Regions from separate parts of the Peribacillus sp. BM1 genome, predicted to be linked through region 1. Evidence: predicted binding sites of a transcription regulator. Region 1 holds the regulator's gene; each other region holds the start of a gene.
The links. Region 1 encodes CtsR, which represses protease genes until heat stress. Its sites were predicted from a motif close to ATGGTCAATAAAGGTCAAACA; they were not measured.
Positions count from the first base shown of each region.

Region 2: the regulator CtsR is predicted to act here: its motif matches at 1,992-2,012, upstream of AC1MGI_RS15470 (ATP-dependent Clp protease ATP-binding subunit).
Region 3: the regulator CtsR is predicted to act here: its motif matches at 2,520-2,540, upstream of clpB (ATP-dependent chaperone ClpB).

Region 1 covers NZ_CM155259.1:1,122,998-1,127,289, forward strand. The annotation lists rRNA gene AC1MGI_RS05430 (23S ribosomal RNA) at 1-1,814, shown strand, start outside; rRNA gene rrf (5S ribosomal RNA) at 1,882-1,997, shown strand; gene AC1MGI_RS05440 (CtsR family transcriptional regulator) at 2,475-2,936, shown strand; gene mcsA (protein-arginine kinase activator protein McsA) at 2,958-3,515, shown strand; gene mcsB (protein-arginine kinase McsB) at 3,512-4,292, shown strand, end outside.
Region 2 covers NZ_CM155259.1:3,202,082-3,206,373, reverse strand. The annotation lists gene AC1MGI_RS15485 (hypothetical protein) at 1-281, opposite strand, end outside; gene AC1MGI_RS15480 (SDR family oxidoreductase) at 301-1,068, opposite strand; gene AC1MGI_RS15475 (thiol-disulfide oxidoreductase DCC family protein) at 1,368-1,760, shown strand; gene AC1MGI_RS15470 (ATP-dependent Clp protease ATP-binding subunit) at 2,055-4,175, shown strand.
Region 3 covers NZ_CM155259.1:2,264,859-2,269,150, forward strand. The annotation lists gene AC1MGI_RS10905 (carbamoyl phosphate synthase large subunit) at 1-1,076, shown strand, start outside; gene argF (ornithine carbamoyltransferase) at 1,073-2,026, shown strand; gene AC1MGI_RS10915 (YjzC family protein) at 2,179-2,358, shown strand; gene clpB (ATP-dependent chaperone ClpB) at 2,580-4,292, shown strand, end outside.

The sequences.
Region 1 (4,292 bases):
ATCATTTAAAGAGTGCGTAATAGCTCACTGGTCGAGTGACTCTGCGCCGAAAATGTACCGGGGCTAAACGTAACACCGAAGCTGTGGATGGATACCGTATGGTATCCGTGGTAGGAGAGCGTTCTAAGGGCGTTGAAGCTAGACCGGAAGGACTGGTGGAGCGCTTAGAAGTGAGAATGCCGGTATGAGTAGCGAAAGAAGGGTGAGAATCCCTTCCACCGAATGCCTAAGGTTTCCTGAGGAAGGCTCGTCCGCTCAGGGTTAGTCGGGACCTAAGCCGAGGCTGAAAAGCGTAGGCGATGGACAACAGGTTGATATTCCTGTACCACCTATACATCGTTTGAGCGATGGGGGGACGCAGAAGGATAGGGTAAGCGCGCTGTTGGATATGCGCGTCCAAGCAGTTAGGCCGGAAACGAGGAAAATCCCGTTTCCATTAAGGCGGAGCTGTGATGGCGAGGGAAATATAGTACCGAAGTTCCTGATTCCACGCTGCCAAGAAAAGCCTCTAGTGAGATGTAGGGTGCCCGTACCGCAAACCGACACAGGTAGGCGAGGAGAGAATCCTAAGGTGTGCGAGAGAACTCTCGTTAAGGAACTCGGCAAAATGACCCCGTAACTTCGGGAGAAGGGGTGCTTTTTAGGGTGAATAGCCCGGAAAAGCCGCAGTGAATAGGCCCAGGCGACTGTTTAGCAAAAACACAGGTCTCTGCGAAGCCGCAAGGCGAAGTATAGGGGCTGACGCCTGCCCGGTGCTGGAAGGTTAAGAGGAGAGGTTAGCCGCAAGGCGAAGCTTTGAATTGAAGCCCCAGTAAACGGCGGCCGTAACTATAACGGTCCTAAGGTAGCGAAATTCCTTGTCGGGTAAGTTCCGACCCGCACGAAAGGCGTAACGATCTGGGCACTGTCTCAACGAGAGACTCGGTGAAATTATAGTACCTGTGAAGATGCAGGTTACCCGCGACAGGACGGAAAGACCCCGTGGAGCTTTACTGCAGCCTGATATTGAATTTTGGTACAGCTTGTACAGGATAGGTAGGAGCCTGTGAAGCCGGAGCGCTAGCTTCGGTCGAGGCGTCGGTGGGATACTACCCTGGCTGTATTGAAATTCTAACCCGCGCCCCTTATCGGGGCGGGAGACAGTGTCAGGCGGGCAGTTTGACTGGGGCGGTCGCCTCCTAAAATGTAACGGAGGCGCCCAAAGGTTCCCTCAGAATGGTTGGAAATCATTCGTAGAGTGTAAAGGCACAAGGGAGCTTGACTGCGAGACCTACAAGTCGAGCAGGGACGAAAGTCGGGCTTAGTGATCCGGTGGTTCCGCATGGAAGGGCCATCGCTCAACGGATAAAAGCTACCCCGGGGATAACAGGCTTATCTCCCCCAAGAGTCCACATCGACGGGGAGGTTTGGCACCTCGATGTCGGCTCATCGCATCCTGGGGCTGTAGTCGGTCCCAAGGGTTGGGCTGTTCGCCCATTAAAGCGGTACGCGAGCTGGGTTCAGAACGTCGTGAGACAGTTCGGTCCCTATCCGTCGTGGGCGCAGGAAATTTGAGAGGAGCTGTCCTTAGTACGAGAGGACCGGGATGGACGCACCGCTGGTGTACCAGTTGTTCTGCCAAGAGCATCGCTGGGTAGCTACGTGCGGACGGGATAAATGCTGAAAGCATCTAAGCATGAAGCCCCCCTCAAGATGAGATTTCCCATAGCGTAAGCTAGTAAGATCCCTGAAAGATGATCAGGTTGATAGGTCAGAGGTGGAAGCGTGGCGACATGTGGAGCTGACTGATACTAATCGATCGAGGACTTAACCTTATTGTTCTTGAAAAAAGCAAAAAACCTTCTTATTATCTAGTTTTGAAGGAATGATATTCCTTTATTGTTTGGTGGCGATAGCAAAGAGGTCACACCCGTTCCCATTCCGAACACGGAAGTTAAGCTCTTTAGCGCCGATGGTAGTTGGGGGTTTCCCCCTGTGAGAGTAGGACGTTGCCAAGCAATTTGAGAGGCCAGCTATTTATAGCTGGCCTCTTTTTAATTTAAATGAACCGTTTAAGGCGTTGCTACGAAATCAAAAACTCAGCTATTTATAGTTGAGTTTTTTGATTTCACACATATATACTCAATAAATAGCATTCTTCCTGAAACTAACTATAGGAATTGTGTTTTTTACACACCACTTTTATTGATTAAAGCTTTGCTTGGTATTGAAGGCTAACTCCTTGATTTAAGTTTGAATTTTATAAATTTGTTTAAAGTTTTCTTTTCGAACAAAAATTTAAAATCATGTACAACCTTTCATTATGGTTAAATAAATCACTGAGTACTAAAAAAATTAATTTTCAAGTTAAAATACATAACAAATGGAAATAATGGATTATATAATCAAAAAATAAATGCATCTAGGTTGCAAAAATGGTTTTTCGTTGTATAATGATAGTCAAATATAGTCAAAGTCAGGATGGGGGAGGGCGAGTGAAAAATATATCTGATATTATCGAAGGTTATTTAAAACAAGTTCTCGAGATGAGTCAGAAAGACATTTTAGAAATTAAAAGAAGCGAAGTAGCTGATAAGTTTCAATGTGTACCATCTCAAATAAATTACGTAATTAATACGAGATTTACCATTGAACGAGGCTACTTAGTGGAAAGTAAGCGCGGTGGTGGGGGTTACATTAGAATTATGAAGGTTCAAACACACGACCACGCGGATTTAATAGATCAACTACTGTTGTTAATTGGTTCTAGAGTTTCTCAAACGGCAGCTGAAGATATTATTATACGGCTTGTGAATGAGGATATTATTTCTAATAGAGAGGCGAAAATCATGCTTAGTGTGATTGATCGTTCTGTGATTTATATCGATTTACCTGTACGTGATGAATTAAGGGCAAGCATTTTAAATGCAATGCTAACCACTTTAAAATATAAATAAAGACCCGGCAGAGGTGATAAAATGGTTTGTCAAGAATGTAATCAAAGACCAGCAGCTTTGCATTTCACCAAAATTATTAATGGTGAAAAGAAAGAAATCCATATTTGCGATAAGTGTGCACAAGAAAAAGGTGATTTATTTATGCAAAGTGGTGCAAACGGATTTTCAATAAACAACTTATTGGCCGGTTTACTTAATATAGAACCATTTCTTCAGCAAAAGAAAACGAGTACGTTTCCACATGTTGAAGAGTTAAAGTGTAAGAATTGTCATTTAACGTTTAAAGAATTTGTCCATGTTGGGAAATTTGGATGTGCAACATGTTATGAGGCGTTTAAAGATAGTTTGGATCCTATTTTAAAAAGAGTGCATGGCGGCAATACTGCACATGTTGGGAAAATACCAGAAAGATTAGGCGAGAGCATTCATCTTAGAAAACAAATACAGGATTTAAAAGGCGAACTGAAAGCCCTCATTGATCAAGAAGAATTTGAACAGGCAGCTTTGGTGCGAGATCAAATACGTTTACTTGAAAAAGGTGACGAAGCAGCTGCAGAGGAAAGGGGAAACCAGCTATGACTTTAGATCACTTCGCGCAAAATGCAAAAAGCTCTTGGTGGAATGAAGCTGGTCCTGATGCAGATATTGTTCGAAGCTCCAGAATTAGATTGGCGAGAAACTTCAGGGATTATAAATTCCCAACTATATACAACAAGGAAGAAGCCAACGAAATTATGGAGTTAGTAAAGGAAAAGCTAGAAAAGTCAAATGCCACTGTAGTGGGAAATTTGGAGCTTTTCGAATTAGAGAAGCTTGAACCTCTAGAAAGACAGGTATTGGTTGAAAAACACTTGATCAGTCCTAATTTAGCCGAAGATTCCTTGTACGCTGCTTGTCTGCTATCTGAAGATGAGGAAATTAGTATTATGGTGAATGAAGAAGAGCATATCCGGATTCAATGCATGGTATCTGGTTTGCAGTTAACAGAAGCCTTGGAAGTAGCTAATAAATATGATGATTGGGTGGAGCAGCAGATTGATTATGCGTACGATGAAGAGAGGGGCTATTTAACAAGCTGTCCAACAAATGTAGGAACAGGCTTAAGAGCGTCAGTTATGATGCATCTACCGGGTCTAGTCCTGACTCGTCAAATTAACAAAATTATCCCAGCAATTAACCAATTAGGTCTTGTTGTCAGAGGAATGTATGGGGAGGGCAGTAGTGCAGTAGGTAATATTTTTCAGATATCAAACCAGATTACACTTGGAAAATCAGAGAAAGATATTGTGGAAGACTTGACTAGTGTTGTTCAACAAATCATTGCACAAGAAAGGTCTGCCAGAGAAGCATTAGTTA
Region 2 (4,292 bases), 2.1 Mb from region 1:
AAAGTTTCGTCTAATTTATCGAGTTTTTCTTCGAGTTGAACGGTCATTTTAGCGATATTGGCAATATCTCTTTTTGTAGGAAAATTAAGAGCGATGGACAATGTTTCTATATTGTCTTGGTTTCTTTTAATTTGCGGAGCAATTTGATTAGAGTATAAACTTGCAAGCTCGATGATTTCTTTTTTATTCAATGAATCTTGAATTTTCTTATTAATCTTTCGTTCTGCATTCGTTCCATGCTTCTTCAATTCATCATAAGCATCCCGTTTTTTAGCCATCATGATCTTCCTTTCATATAGTTTACACGAGTGCTGTAATTCCGCCATCGACAACCAATACATGACCAATCACATAATCAGATGCACTTGAGGCGAGGAATATGGCAGCGCCTTTTAAATCTTCTTGATTGCCGAAACGTCCTGCCGGCATGTTCCCGAGAATATCAACATTTGTTTGTTCAATAATTTTTTGTGTGATTTTTGTTGGAAAGAAACCCGGTGCAATCGCATTTACTTGAATCCCATGTCTTGCAAGTTTGACACCTAAGTCTTTCGTAAAGGTAATTACTGCTCCTTTACTTGTGTTATAAGCAATAGTGTCTAATAATTCAGGAGCAGTACCACCAAATCCGTTTACAGAGGCTATATTAATAATTTTTCCAGATTGCTGCTTGATCATGACTGCAGCGACCGCTTGTGAAAATAAGAAAGTACCTGTAACGTTAACGTCCATTACTTTTTTCCATTGATGTTCTTTAAGATCAAGCACAGGTGATACCCATGATGTACCGCTATTGTTCACTAAAATATCGATTGAACCAAATTTTGCAACAGTTTCACTCACGACATGATCGATATCAGCTTTTTTTGTAATATCACATTGAAAAGCAAGCACTTTGACACCCATTCTACTAAGCTCTTCTTTGGCAACCTCACACGCGGTAATGTCGCGGGAGGCAATTACGATATTGGCACCAGCTTCAGCTAAGGCACTCGCAATCTGTAATCCAAGACCGCGACCACCCCCTGTAATAATAGCTGATTTTCCAGTTAAATCGAATCGATTCATCTATAAACCCCCAATCCATTTGCCTTTCTTAATAGTATAGACAAGCAAACCCCAACGCGTGCGTAAAAATAATCATCTGCCCCCGCCAATTTTTTGTATAATATGAGGTCAGTGAATGACTTTACGCACTTAAAGACAGAAACACATATGTTGCAATATGAGTAGTGAAACGCTAATGTTAAAAAATAAGAAAGCTCAATATACATCAGTATAGTTCAAACAATTTTAAAAAATAGATAAATGAAAGAAACTTCTTAGATCCAAAACAAAATCGTATGTCGGCGATAGAAGGTGAGAAGATGAAGAGTATCGTTTTGTTTGATGGAGAATGTCATTTTTGTGATAAAAGTGTGCAGTTCATCGTCAAACGTGATCCGAAAGGGCATTACAATTTCGCATCACTCCAAAGTGAAATAGGAAAAAATCTGTTAAAAAAGTACAAACTTGATTCAAACATGGAAAGCTTTGTCCTTATAGAACATAATAGAGCTTATGAAAAGTCCACCGCTGCACTAAAGATCACCAAAAACTTAAGCTGGGGCTGGAAATTTCTTTACCCATTAATTCTTATTCCTGTACCACTTAGAGATTGGGTATATGAGATTATCGCGAAAAATAGATATAAATGGTTCGGAAAAAAAGATCAATGTGTAATTCCGTCTCCAGAAATTAGAGAACGATTTTTAGATTAAGGGGAAGGGGAAAAACCAGGTTAGTCGTGAACTGCCCTCCAATTGTTAGATGTGATCTAACAATTGGAGGGCAGTTTTTTATGGCAAAATTTACACTAGAATAGAAAATGGATGCTGTAGAATGATATCGAAACGGAAATGAAAATGTGATAGAAATTCTCAATATTTTAGAGTTCTTTTTTCAAATCTAATCATTCATTTAAGCAAAAATCTTGAAAGTCAAAGAAGGTCAAGGTATAATAAGGTCAAAGATAGTCAAAGTTGAAATTCGAAACATTTAAGGAGGAGTACAGTATGTACTGTGAAATTTGTCAAGATAAACAAGCTAATATTCAAGTTCATATGGTTGTCAATGGTCAGCAGCATGATGTGAAATTGTGCTCCACTTGTTATAAAAAAGAATCAAGTAAATTATCAGCGATGAATGGGGAAATGCCTCCGTTCAACCCAGATTTCTTTAAAGCATTCAATCAACACGCAAATCATATAGATGGTCATCATCAAGCTAAGAAACAAACGGAACATAAAGGTGGAGGATTACTGGACGAATATGGTCGAAACTTAACGGATGCAGCAAAAGCTGGTCTTATTGATCCAGTCATCGGTAGGGAAGAAGAAGTGAAACGTGTTATTGAAATATTAAACCGCCGGAATAAGAACAACCCTGTATTGATCGGGGAACCAGGAGTTGGTAAAACGGCGATTGCAGAAGGATTGGCTTTGAAAATTGTAGAAGGGGATGTTCCGGTAAAATTACGAACGAAAGAAGTGTATATGCTTGATGTTGCTTCGCTTGTAGCCAACACTGGAATACGTGGACAATTCGAAGAGCGCATGAAACAGCTAATTTCTGAATTACAGAATAGAAAAAATGTCATCTTATTTATTGATGAAATTCACCAACTTGTCGGTGCAGGCTCTGCAGAAGGCTCTATGGATGCTGGTAATATACTAAAACCAACTCTAGCACGCGGAGAACTTCAACTTGTCGGTGCGACAACTCTATCTGAATATCGAAAGATCGAGAAAGATGGAGCTCTTGAACGTCGTTTTCAACCTGTAACTGTAAACGAACCTAGTATTGCTGATGCTATAACGATTTTACAAGGTCTAAAACCAAACTATGAAAACTATCATGAGGTTGAATACAGTGAAGAAGCGCTTAAAGTAGCGGTTACGCTATCACATCGTTATATTCAAGACCGTTTTCTTCCAGATAAAGCGATCGATTTAATGGATGAAGCAGGTTCAAAATTGAACTTAAAGATAGAAGCAAAGGATCAAAAGCATATTCAAGCCCGTTTGGCAGAAATTTTCCAAGAAAAAGAACAAGCACTTAAAGAGGAAAATTATGAGCATGCTGCTAAATTACGTGACGAGGAAGGAAAATTAGACAAGCTCCTACAAAGTGAAAATCCGGAGAGACCAATTGTCACAGTAGAGGACATTCAAGCCATTATTGAGCAAAAAACCGGTATTCCTGTCGGCAAATTACAGGAAGATGAACAGCAGAAAATGTTACATTTGCAAGAAGAACTAGCGAAGAAAGTCATTGGTCAGGAAGAAGCTGTGAAAAAAGTGGCCAAAGCAATCCGAAGAAGCCGTGCTGGATTGAAGTCAAAAACACGTCCGATTGGATCCTTCCTTTTTGTAGGACCTACTGGTGTTGGAAAAACCGAATTATCAAAATCACTAGCATACGAGTTATTTGGCACTAAAGATGCGATGATTCGATTAGATATGAGCGAATACATGGAAAAACATAGTGTATCAAAACTAATTGGTTCACCTCCAGGTTATGTAGGGCATGAAGAGGCTGGACAATTGACCGAAAAAGTTCGTCGTAAACCGTATAGCATCCTTCTTCTTGATGAAATTGAAAAAGCTCATCCTGATGTGATGCATATGTTTTTACAAATCTTAGAAGATGGACGCCTAACGGATAGTCAAGGGCGAACCGTTAACTTTAAAGATACAGTCATAATCATGACAAGTAACGCGGGTGTTAGTGAAACACGAAATGTCATGGGCTTTGGAACTGGTACTGCTCTTGAGGAAGCAAGTATCCTTCAATCACTCGGTAGCTTCTTTAAACCTGAATTCTTAAACCGTTTCGACAGCATTATTGAATTCGCAGTACTGAAAAAAGATAATCTATTGCAAATTGTCGACTTACTGTTACAGGAACTGTATGAAACCATTTCAGAACAAGATCTTTCAATAGAAGTGACAGAGGAAGCGAAAGAAAAACTAGTTAATCTTGGATATCATCCAGCTTTCGGGGCTCGACCTCTTCGCAGAATGATTCAAGAACAATTGGAAGATGGAATTGCAGACTTAATTTTTGAACAACCTGAAATACGAAACTTTAAGGCGATAGTAGAAGATAATCAACTGAAAATTGTAGCAAAATAAACAATGAACGAGGATGTCCCAAAGGATCAGACCCCACATCTACTAGATATCGCTTATATAATGTGTAAAAGACATAATAAGCGGTTATAGAGTGTGAGGTTAGATCCTTTTGGGACA
Region 3 (4,292 bases), 1.1 Mb from region 1:
TTCCTCATGTTCCTGGTGAGATGGCGAATAACGCACAAGAATTACTGAAGCAAGCTGAACAGATTGGCTTTCCCGTTTTATTACGTCCTTCCTATGTAATTGGCGGTCAGGGAATGGAAATCATTCAAGATCGTAAAAGTCTAAATAATCGTTTGAACAATGGCGAATCTCTTGTTTACCCTGTACTTCTTGACTCTTATATACCTGGTCAAGAAGCTGAGATTGATTTAATTGCCGATGGTAGTGATGTCTATATACCTTTAGTTGCCGAACATATTGAAAAGGCAGGCGTCCATTCTGGAGACAGCCTAGCTATTTTTCCAAGCACAACTATTTCCAATGAAATGAAAGAAAAAATGGTCGAATATGCGAAGGAAATTGTCGCGGAACTTGGATATAAAGGATTAATGAATATCCAATTCGTTATCCAAGGTCAAAAGATTTATGTGCTTGAAGTAAATCCACGTGCAAGTCGAACGATTCCTTTAATCAGTAAAATTAGCGGTGTTCCACTTGTCCAAGTTGCGACAAAAATATTGCTTGGGAAATATACTTTGTCGAATTTACTAGGAAAAACAGGGTTAGAAGATGATTTCTCGTATTCTGCCATTAAATACCCAGTCTTTTCAACATTTGCTTTAAGTGGTCTTGATTCGAAAGTTGGACCAGAAATGAAATCGACTGGAGAAGGTATTGCCATTGCGAATACAATCAATGAAGCATTAGCGAAAGTTTATCATGGTCAAAGAGACGTGCATAAAAACGGTTTATTCATTTCCCCTACGATCCATTTAAGTGAGGGAACGTTAAATCGAGTGCTTGATGCAGGAATGGTTATTGCGGATGGTGATTTTGAATCATGGCTTAAACAAGGAAACGGTGCGGCAGTATTGTCATATGGAAAATCAGAGGAAGATCAACATTTGCGATTATTAGCAGCGAAATATCGTATCCTCGCTTTTTCAGAAGAAGAAACTTTCCTTGCATACTTACAATCGCTTTCTGAAAAAGAGATAAAAATTGCTTCACTACAAACTTGGCTTAGTTTAGATAAAAAGGGAGTGACACAAGTATGAGTACAATAATCAAGAACGGAAAAATCATTCAGCAAAAGGATTTACTTACACTAGCTGATGTTTCTCCTGACTCAATTTTGGAGTTGCTAAAATTAGCTAGTGATATTAAGTCGAAATGGGCAGCTAATGAAGAGTATGCACCATTAAAAGGAAAAACGTTAGGGATGATTTTTGAAAAATCATCAACAAGAACGAGAGTGTCGTTTGAAGTTGGCATGCTGCAACTTGGCGGGCATGGCTTGTTTTTAAGCAGCAATGATATCCAGATTGGTCGTGGAGAAACGGTAGCGGATACGGCAAAAGTCTTATCTCAATTTGTTGACGGAATTATGATTCGAACATTTGGGCATGAAAAGATTGAAGAGTTGGCTGCATCGGCAACCATTCCTGTTATTAATGGCTTAACAGATATGTTCCACCCATGTCAGGCACTAGCCGATTTATTGACGATTCAGGAAGTGAAAGGGAAGCTTGCAGGTCTGAAAATGGCATATATTGGCGATGGGAATAATGTCGTACATTCTTTAATGATTGCCTGTGCAAAAACGGGAATTGACTTTTCCATTGCGTGTCCAGCTGGATATGAGCCGAATAAGGAAATTATTGAATACGCGAAAAAAGAGGCTAAGCAACAGGGATGCGAAATTGTCGTGACAGATTCTCCTACTGAAGCCATAGAAGGTGCTGATATCGTTTATGCAGATGTCTGGACATCAATGGGACAAGAAGCAGAGAATGCCGTTCGATTAGAAGTATTTAAAGAGTATCAAATTAATGCAGAGCTAGTAAAGCATGCGAAAGAAGACTATATTTTCATGCATTGTCTTCCAGCTCACCGTGAGGAAGAGGTAACAGCTGAAATTATTGACGGACCAAATTCTGTCGTTTTTCATCAAGCAGGAAATAGGCTGCATGCTCAAAAAGCGATTTTGGTCGACTTGCTTCAATAAAAATGATTAATGATAATCAAGCTAGTGAGAAAAAAGCATGTTTGTTTAAAAACTCCGCCTGAAAATTGCTGATTTTCGCGAACATACCAGTGATAATCGCACTCGTCTTTGGAAAGACTAAAAGTACAGTCAGCAAAAGGAGAGTGATGATCATGGGTCAAAATCATCAATTTAAATTTGGACAAAAAGCGCCGAATAATGGGGTTTATGTTGAAATAGGTGAAACAGGAAGCACAGTGAATAATCCGAAAAAAGTAAAGCTGAAAGCAGGAGAAGCTTTTCCTGAAAATTCGAATCACAATCGCGTTTGGATGTATCAACGTAAACCATAATCATCAATTCAAATAGAGAACATCAATTGGGTCTGATTTCGTACTCTACATACAGTATCTATATACTGTAGTTCGTAGAGGCGAGATCTGACCCTTTACTTTTGCCCTTATGTAAGCCTTCTTTCTTTAAATTTAGTGAGTTTTATTGTACAATAGATTTAAAGGTCAAAGAAGGTCAAAGTATAGATCATGCCATCTGGCTTAATGTTGGAGGGATACTTATGGATATGGAAAAAATGACAGAAAAATTGCAGGATGCCTTTATAACAAGTCAGGATTATGCTCTTTCCCGAAACAACCAGGAATTGAATGAACTGCATGTTTTACAGGCTCTGTTTGATCAAGATGAAAGCATGTTAATGAGAATTCTTTCAGAAAGTGATCAGCCGATAAATCCATTTGAAGCAATGCTTGAAGAAGAACTAAACAAACTACCGCAAGTAACAGGGAGTACAGAAGGAAAAGGTGTTTATTTAGCAGCATCGCTACGAAACATAATGGAAGTAGCAGAGTCTGAAATGAAACGTTTTTCTGATGAATATTTGTCTGTAGAACACATCCTACTTGCGATGCTTAAAGTGAACAAAACTTATATTAAGAAACTATTTTCACCATTCAATGTAAACTATCAGACCGCGTTAAATATTATCAAGGAGATTAGGGGGAATCAGAGAGTGACTAGCCAAAATCCTGAAAGCACATATGAAGTACTAAAGAAATATGGCAGAGATCTTGTGGCAGAAGTAAGGTCTGGGAAAGTCGATCCTATTATTGGAAGAGATTCAGAAATCCGAAATGTCATTCGAATACTTTCGAGAAAAACAAAAAACAACCCTGTGCTTATCGGGGAACCGGGTGTAGGGAAAACCGCTATAGTGGAAGGTCTTGCACAAAGAATTGTACGAAAAGATGTGCCAGAAGGATTGAAAGACAAAACGATATTCTCGCTCGATATGAGTGCTTTGGTTGCTGGGGCTAAATTCCGCGGCGAATTTGAAGAGCGCTTAAAAGCAGTTCTAAATGAAGTCAAAAAAAGCGATGGGGGAATTTTATTATTTATTGATGAAATCCACACCATTGTAGGTGCAGGCAGAACCGATGGTGCTCTTGATGCGGGGAATATGTTAAAACCAATGCTTGCCCGCGGCGAATTGCATTGTATTGGTGCAACGACGCTTGATGAGTACCGAAAGTATATTGAAAAAGACCCGGCTCTTGAAAGAAGGTTCCAACAGGTCCTTGTATCAGAACCAGACGTTGAGGATACGATATCCATTCTTAGAGGATTGAAAGAACGGTTTGAAATCCATCATGGTGTCAGAATTCATGATCGTGCCATTGTAGCGGCGTCTGTATTGTCTAATCGCTATATTACAGACCGATTTTTACCTGATAAGGCGATTGATCTAGTAGATGAAGCCTGTGCCATGATTCGGACTGAAATCGATTCAATGCCAACTGAACTAGATGAAATTACCCGGAAGGTCATGCAGCTTGAAATTGAAGAAGCGGCACTTCGGAAAGAAAGTGATGAACCGAGCAAAAATAGATTAGCCATTTTGCAAAAAGAACTATCCGAGCAACGTGATCAGGCAAACGCAATGAAGGCACAATGGCAAATGGAGAAATCATCCTTACAGCATGTGTCTGAACAGCGGGAACAATTGGAAAAGCTTCGCCGTGATTTAGAACAGGCGGAAAATGAATATGATTTAAATCGGGCTGCAGAATTGCGACATGGATTAATTCCACAAAAGGAAAAAGAACTAGAAAATCTTGTTGCGAATTTAGAAGAGGATAAACAAGACAACCGTCTATTACGTGAAGAAGTAACGGAAGAGGAAATTGCGTCGATTGTAGCACGCTGGACAGGAATTCCTGTTACAAAGCTAGTGGAAGGAGAAAGAGAAAAGCTTCTCCGGCTCCCTACAATC